2 linked regions of the Plantactinospora soyae genome follow. The protein of the gene in region 1 binds, or shares a complex with, the protein of each later gene. Links are inferred from orthologs where the notes say so. Each region holds a gene or a part of one and is shown in the gene's direction. Other genes may lie near its edges.

Evidence for each region.
Region 2: the proteins of H4W31_RS10325 (region 1) and H4W31_RS25050 are in contact, whole or in part, in a cryo-EM structure (PDB 8Z1Y), measured with the Escherichia coli proteins. The link is inferred for Plantactinospora soyae from one-to-one orthologs.

What each region holds. Positions count from the first base shown.
Region 1 is NZ_JADBEB010000001.1:2,309,514-2,312,717, forward strand. What follows is about bases 251-3,139. They hold H4W31_RS10325 (ABC transporter substrate-binding protein), read left to right. Parts: upstream 251-807; coding sequence 808-2,472; downstream 2,473-3,139. Other genes in these bases: recR (recombination mediator RecR), read left to right, coding at 251-480; H4W31_RS10330 (ABC transporter permease), read left to right, coding at 2,588-3,139. Also shown: more of recR, read left to right, coding at 1-250; more of H4W31_RS10330, read left to right, coding at 3,140-3,204. UniProt on the Escherichia coli protein: Part of the ABC transporter DppABCDF involved in dipeptide transport. Binds dipeptides and accepts a wide range of side chains, including small neutral, bulky hydrophobic, and positively and negatively charged groups. Tripeptides are poor substrates.
Region 2 is NZ_JADBEB010000001.1:5,722,914-5,726,225, reverse strand. Bases 232-3,228 are described here. They hold H4W31_RS25050 (ABC transporter permease), read left to right. Parts: upstream 232-1,284; coding sequence 1,285-2,172; downstream 2,173-3,228. Other genes in these bases: H4W31_RS25045 (ABC transporter ATP-binding protein), read left to right, coding at 2,169-3,228; H4W31_RS25055 (ABC transporter permease), read left to right, coding at 332-1,288; H4W31_RS25060 (ABC transporter substrate-binding protein), read left to right, coding at 232-325. In the rest of the region: more of H4W31_RS25060, read left to right, coding at 1-231; more of H4W31_RS25045, read left to right, coding at 3,229-3,233; H4W31_RS25040 (ABC transporter ATP-binding protein), read left to right, coding at 3,230-3,312. UniProt on the Escherichia coli protein: Part of the ABC transporter DppABCDF involved in dipeptide transport. Responsible for the translocation of the substrate across the membrane.

The sequences.
Region 1 (3,204 bases):
GTCACCCGGCTCGCGACCGCGCTGCGCCGGGTGAAGGAACTGGTCCGGTTCTGCACCACCTGTTACAACGTCGCGGAGTCCGAGCAGTGCCGGATTTGCCGCGACCAGCGCCGTACCGACGAGGTGCTCTGCGTGGTCGAGGAGCCCAAGGACGTCGTCGCGGTCGAGCGGACCGGGGAGTTCCGGGGCCGCTACCACGTGCTCGGCGGCGCCATCAATCCGCTGGAGGGCATCGGCCCGGACAACCTGCGGATTCGGGAACTGCTGGTCCGGCTCGGTACCGGTGCGGTCCGCGAGCTGATCCTCGCCACGGATCCGAACACCGAGGGTGAGGCGACCGCCACCTACCTGGCCCTGATGGTCAAGCCGATGGGCATCGCGGTGACCCGGCTGGCCAGTGGCCTGCCGGTCGGCGGCGATCTGGAGTACGCCGACGAGATCACCCTGGGCCGCGCCTTCGAGGGCCGCCGGGCCGTCTGACCGCACCCGACGCCATCCCCGTCGACGGCTGACGAACCGTGCCGTCGGCGGGCTGACGGAACCTCCCAGCGGTGGTCATCCGGGTCTGACATCGGTGCTGATCAAACCGACGGGTCATGTAACAACTTCGCATAGTCTGATCTGGACAAATGATCCGATTGTTGACCATGCGCGACGCTCCGTCGTGGGTGCCATGACGGTAAAGACACGATCCGGTACCAACCCGTTCGCGGCCCGTTTCCGCCCGGTCCGCCCGGCGGCTAAGGTCTCGCCATCGGTGGCCCCCGTCACCGCGTTTGTCGTATCCACAGGACGAGGTGAAGCACCATGCGTGCACCAAGACCGAAGGTCGCCATCGCGGCCGTCGCGGTCGCGGCCCTCGCGGTAGCCGGCTGTGCCGAGAGCGACCGCGGCGATTCGGGCGAGAGCCAGAAGGACACCCTGGTATTCGGCGTCGCCGGTGACCCGAAGGTGCTCGACCCGAGCCTCGCCAGTGACGGTGAGTCGCTGCGGGTCGCCCGACAGGTCTTCGAGACCCTGGTCCGCCCCGAAGAGGGCGGCACCAAGATCACGCCGGGCCTGGCCGAGAGCTGGACCCCCGACTCGACCGGCACGGTCTGGACCTTCAAGCTGCGCTCGGGCGTGAAGTTCCACGACGGTACCGACTTCAACGCCGAGGCGGTCTGCGTCAACTTCAACCGCTGGTACAACGCCACCGGCCTGATGCAGAGCCCGGACGTCACGCCGTACTGGCAGGACGTGATGGGTGGCTTCGCCAAGAACGAGCGCGAAGACCTGCCGGAGAGCCTCTTCAAGTCCTGCGCCGCGAAGGACGCGACCACGGTCGACCTCGCCTTCACCCGGGTCTCCAGCAAGGTTCCGGCCGCGCTGATGCTCCCGTCGTTCTCCATCCACAGCCCGAAGGCGCTGGACGAGTTCAAGGCCAGCGCCATCGGCGGCAGCGCGGACAACGTCCAGTACCCGTCGTACGCGATGGAGCACCCGACCGGCACCGGGCCGTTCAAGTTCAAGTCCTGGGACGTCGCGAACAAGACGCTGACCCTGGAGCGCAACGAGGACTACACCACCGGCCCGAAGGCCAAGCTGAAGACCCTGATCTTCAAGACGATCTCGGACGAGAACGCCCGCAAGCAGGCGCTGCGGTCCGGCGACATCCAGGGGTACGACCTGGTTGGCCCGGCCGACGTCGAGCCGTTGAAGGGCGAGGGCTTCAACATGCTCACCCGCCCGGCGTTCAACATCCTCTACCTGGCGATGAACCAGAAGGGGAACCCGAAGCTCGCCGACATCAAGGTCCGGCAGGCGATCGCGTACGCGCTGAACCGGCAGGCGCTGGTCGACTCCAAGCTGCCCCCGGGCGCCAAGGTGGCCACCCAGTTCATGCCGGACACGGTGGAGGGCTGGAACTCCTCGGTCCCCACGTACGACTACAACGTGGAGAAGGCCAAGCAGCTGCTGGCCGAGGCCGGTGCGACGAACCTGACCCTGCGGTTCCACTACCCGACCGAGGTCACCCGGCCGTACATGCCGAACCCGAAGGACATCTTCGAGCTGCTCTCGACCGACCTCCAGGCTGTCGGCATCAAGGTGCAGGGGATTCCGCTGAAGTGGACCCCGGACTACCTGAACGCCACCAGCTCGGGTAGCGCGCACGACCTGCACTTCCTGGGCTGGACCGGTGACTACGGCGACGCCTACAACTTCATCGGCACCATGTTCGACCGGCAGAAGGCAGAGTGGGGCTTCAACAACCCCGCGCTGTTCGCCCTGTTCAAGCAGGCCGACAGCACTGCGGACTCCGCGGCCCGGTTCGAGCTGTACAAGCAGCTCAACGCCGAGGTCATGAAGTTCCTGCCGGGTGTGCCGATCTCGCACTCGCCGCCGGCGATCGTGTTCGGTAAGGACGTGACCGGGGTGAAGGCGAGCCCGCTCACCGACGAGCGGTTCGCTACCGCCGAGTTCAAGTCCTGAGATAACGGAAAAGGGACCGCGGGCGGACGCGCGCTGACCCTGGCCGGTAGACCACCGGCCGGAGGTCAGCAAGCGTCCGCCCGTGCGCCCCTCCGCACCCCCGCCAGAGGCCGCCGTGTTCCGGTTCATCGTCAGACGCCTGCTACAGCTGATACCCGCGCTGTTCGGGCTCTCCATCCTGTTGTTCATCTGGCTGCACCGGCTTCCCGGTGGCCCGGAGACCGCGATCCTGGGTGAGCGCGGTACCCCGGAGATGCGCGCCGCGATCCGGCAGAACCTCGGCCTGGACGAGCCGATCCTGGTGCAGTACGGCCGGTTCATGCGCCGGATGCTCCGACTCGATCTGGGCAGCTCGATCGCGACCAAGCGCGAGGTGACCACCGAGTTCCTGCAACGCTTCCCGGGCACCGTCGAGCTGGCGGTCACCGCGCTGATCATTGCGATCGCGGTGGGCATCCCGCTCGGCTACCTCGCCGCCCGTCGCCGGGGCAAGCTCCTCGACCACGTCTCGGTCGCCGGATCGCTGATCGGTGTCTGCATCCCGGTCTTCTTCCTGGCGTACGTCCTCAAGGCGATCTTCGCGGAGAACCTGCACCTGTTCCCGTCGAGCGGCCGGCAGGACCCGACCCTCGAAGCCACCCGGATCACCAACTTCTTCGTCCTGGACGGGCTGATGACCCGCGAGTGGGACGCCGCAGCCGATGCGATCTGGCATCTGGTGCTACCCGGCAT
Region 2 (3,312 bases), 3.4 Mb from region 1 along the record:
CTTCGAGCTGCTCCAGCTGGGCTGGAGCGGGCGGATCGACCCGGACGCCAACATCACGAACTTCGTCGGCACCCTCGCGAGCCAGAACGTCGCCGGCTACAGCAACCCCCAGCTCGACGCCATCCTGACCCAGGCCCGCCAGGCCAGCGACGTCGAGGAGCGCAAGAAGCTGTACGGGCAGGCGGTCACGCTCCTCCAGCAGGACGACGCGCTGATCTACCTCTACCGGCAGCGGAACCTGACCGCCGTCACCAAGCAGGTCCAGGGCCTCCAGGTCTTCCCGGACGGCGTGATCCGCGCTGCCTTCGCCGGGTTCGCCAAGTAGCTCACCGTGGCCCGATATCTACTCACCCGCGCCTGGCAGTCAGCGCTGACCCTGCTGCTGTCGACGATCGTGGTGTTCTTCGGTGTCCGGGCCCTCCCCGGCGATCCGGCCCTCGCGCTGGCCGGGGAGGACCGGTCACCGGAGGCGCTGGAGGCCATCCGGCACCACTACGGGCTCGACCAGCCGGTGCCAGTGCAGTTCGCGCAGTACGTCGAACGCACGGTGCAGGGCGACTTCGGGGTGTCGATCCGCACCGGAGTTCCGGTCTCGTCGATGCTCACGACCGCCCTGCCGGTGACCGCCGAACTCGCCGTACTGGCGATCCTCATCGCCGCGCTGCTCGGCGTCGGCGCCGGGGTGCTCGCGGCGGTACGCCGCGGGCGCCCGGCCGAGTGGCTGGCCAACGGAATGGCACTGATCGGCCTGTCGGTGCCGCACTTCTGGCTCGGACTGCTGGCGATCCTCTACCTCTCCGTGGCGACCGGGCTCTTTCCCGCCTCCGGCTTCGTGCCGCTGCTCGAAGATCCCGTGGACAACCTGCACCACATCGTCCTGCCGGCGGTGATCCTCGGAACCGGCCTCGCCGCGATCATCATGCGACAGACCCGTTCGGCGATGCTGGACTCGCTCTCCTCCGACTACGTGCGTACGGCGAAGGCGAAGGGACTGCCGCCCCGGGCCGTCATCACCCGGCACGCGCTGCGGAACAGCCTCATCGTGGTGGTGACGATCGTGGGTCTCCAACTCGGGGGCCTGATCTCGGGTGCGGTCGTCACCGAGCAGATCTTCGGGCTTCCGGGTTTCGGCAAGATGACCATCGATGCGGTGTTCCAGCGGGACTACCCGGTGATCCAGGCGGTCGTCCTGCTCACCGCGACGGCGTACATCGTGATCAACTTCTTCGTTGACCTGCTCTACTCGGTCATCGATCCACGAATCCGGGTAACGGGGGATCCGGCATGACCGTCCTCACCGTCCCCATGGCCGAGACCGGTCCCGTCGGGCTGACCCGGCGTACCCGGGTCCTCAGACGGCTGCGGAGGAACCCGCTCGCCGTCGCCAGCTTCGTCGTGCTCGCGCTCGCGGCCGTCGTCGCCGTACTCTCGCCCTGGATCGCTCCCTACTCCGTCGAACAGACCGATTTTGCCCACACGTTCGCACCTCCGGGCAGCCCCGGACACGTGTTGGGCACCGATGACCTGGGCCGTGACGTGCTGTCCCGCATCATGCTGGGCGCACGGGCGTCGCTCCAGGTAGGACTCCTGGCGGTGGCCACCTCCCTGGTCGTCGGCGTGCCGCTCGGGCTCGCGGCGGGTTACTTCCGGGCCTGGGACGCCGTGATCTCCCGGTTCACCGACCTGCTCCTCGCGTTCCCGTTTCTGATCATGGCGGTCGGGCTGGCCGCGATCCGGGGCGCCAGCCTCGCGAACGCCGCGGTGGCCATCGGGATCGCCCAGATCCCGGGGGTGATCCGGGTGGTCCGCTCGGACACCCTGCGGCTCAAGTCCCTGGACTTCGTCGCCGCGGCCATCGTGGACGGCGCCAGCGACCTGTGGGTGCTCGCCCGGCACATCATGCCCAACGCGACATCGGTGATCCTGGTGCAGGCCACGGTCGCGATTCCGGCGGCGATCCTGGGTGAGGCGGTGCTCTCCTTCCTCGGCCTCGGCATCCAGCCCCCGGCACCCAGCCTGGGCACCATGCTGGCCACCGCCCAGCAGTTCGCCGCCCAGGCGCCGTGGGCGGCCGTGCTTCCCGGCGTCGTGATCATGGTGCTGGCCCTGGCGTTCAACGTCTTCGGCGACGCCCTCCGGGACGCCCTCGATCCGAAGGGGGACCGGCGATGAGCACGGGCGAACGCGCGGACACCGTCTCCGCCGTGGTCGGGACACCCGTCCTGGAGGTGCGCGACCTGTCGGTCTCGTTCACCACCGAGAGCGGCACGGTCTCGGCGGTCGACGGGGTGAACCTGGATCTCGCCGCCGGAGAGATCGTCGGAATGGTGGGCGAATCGGGCTGCGGCAAGAGCGTCACGGGGATGAGCATCGGAGGCCTGCTCCCCGGCAGCGCCCGGATCTCCGGTTCGATCCGGCTGCGCGGGACCGAGCTTGTCGGCACCCGTGAGTCCGTGCTGCGCCGCGTGCGCGGCAAGGACATCGCGTACGTCTTCCAGGAGCCGATGACGTCCCTGAACCCCGTGCTCACCGTCGGCCGGCAGATCGGGGAGGTGCTACAGGTCCACGAACGGATGTCGCGGCGGGCCGCCCGCGCACGTGCCGTCGAACTGCTGTCCCTCGTCGGCATTCCGTCCGCCCCGAAACGTGTCGACAACTACCCGCACCAGCTCTCCGGCGGGATGCGCCAACGGGTGATGATCGCGATGGCGGTGGCCTGCGGCCCGAAGGTGCTGGTGGCCGACGAACCGACCACGGCACTGGACGTCACGGTCCAGGCCGGCATCCTCCAGGTGCTCCGGGACCTGCGCGACAGGTTGGGTACGAGCATCCTCATCATCACGCACGACCTCGGCGTGATCGCCGACATCGCGGACCGCGTCGTCGTGATGTACGCCGGCCGGGTGGTGGAACGGGCCCACGTCACCGACCTGTTCGCACATCCGGGTCACCGGTACACCGCCGGACTCCTCGCGGCCTCGCCGACACCGGGTACGCACGCCGGCACCCAGCGGTTACAGGAGATCCCCGGTCTGGTGCCCGTCCTGTCGGTCCAGCCCGACGCCTGCACGTTCGCGGACCGCTGCCCGGCCGCCGACGAGCAGTGTCGCGAGTCCGCGCCGCCGCTGGAGGTCCTCGGAACGGAAGCGGCACCGGCGGAGGACCATCTCGTGGCGTGTTGGCACCCCTGCCCGACGCCCCGGGTGCGGCAGCCCCAGGAGACGAGCCCATGACAGCGCAGCCGAACGCCCTCGAACTCGAAGACCTGGTGATGCACTTCGGGCCCGTACGGGCCGTGGACGGGGTCTCCCT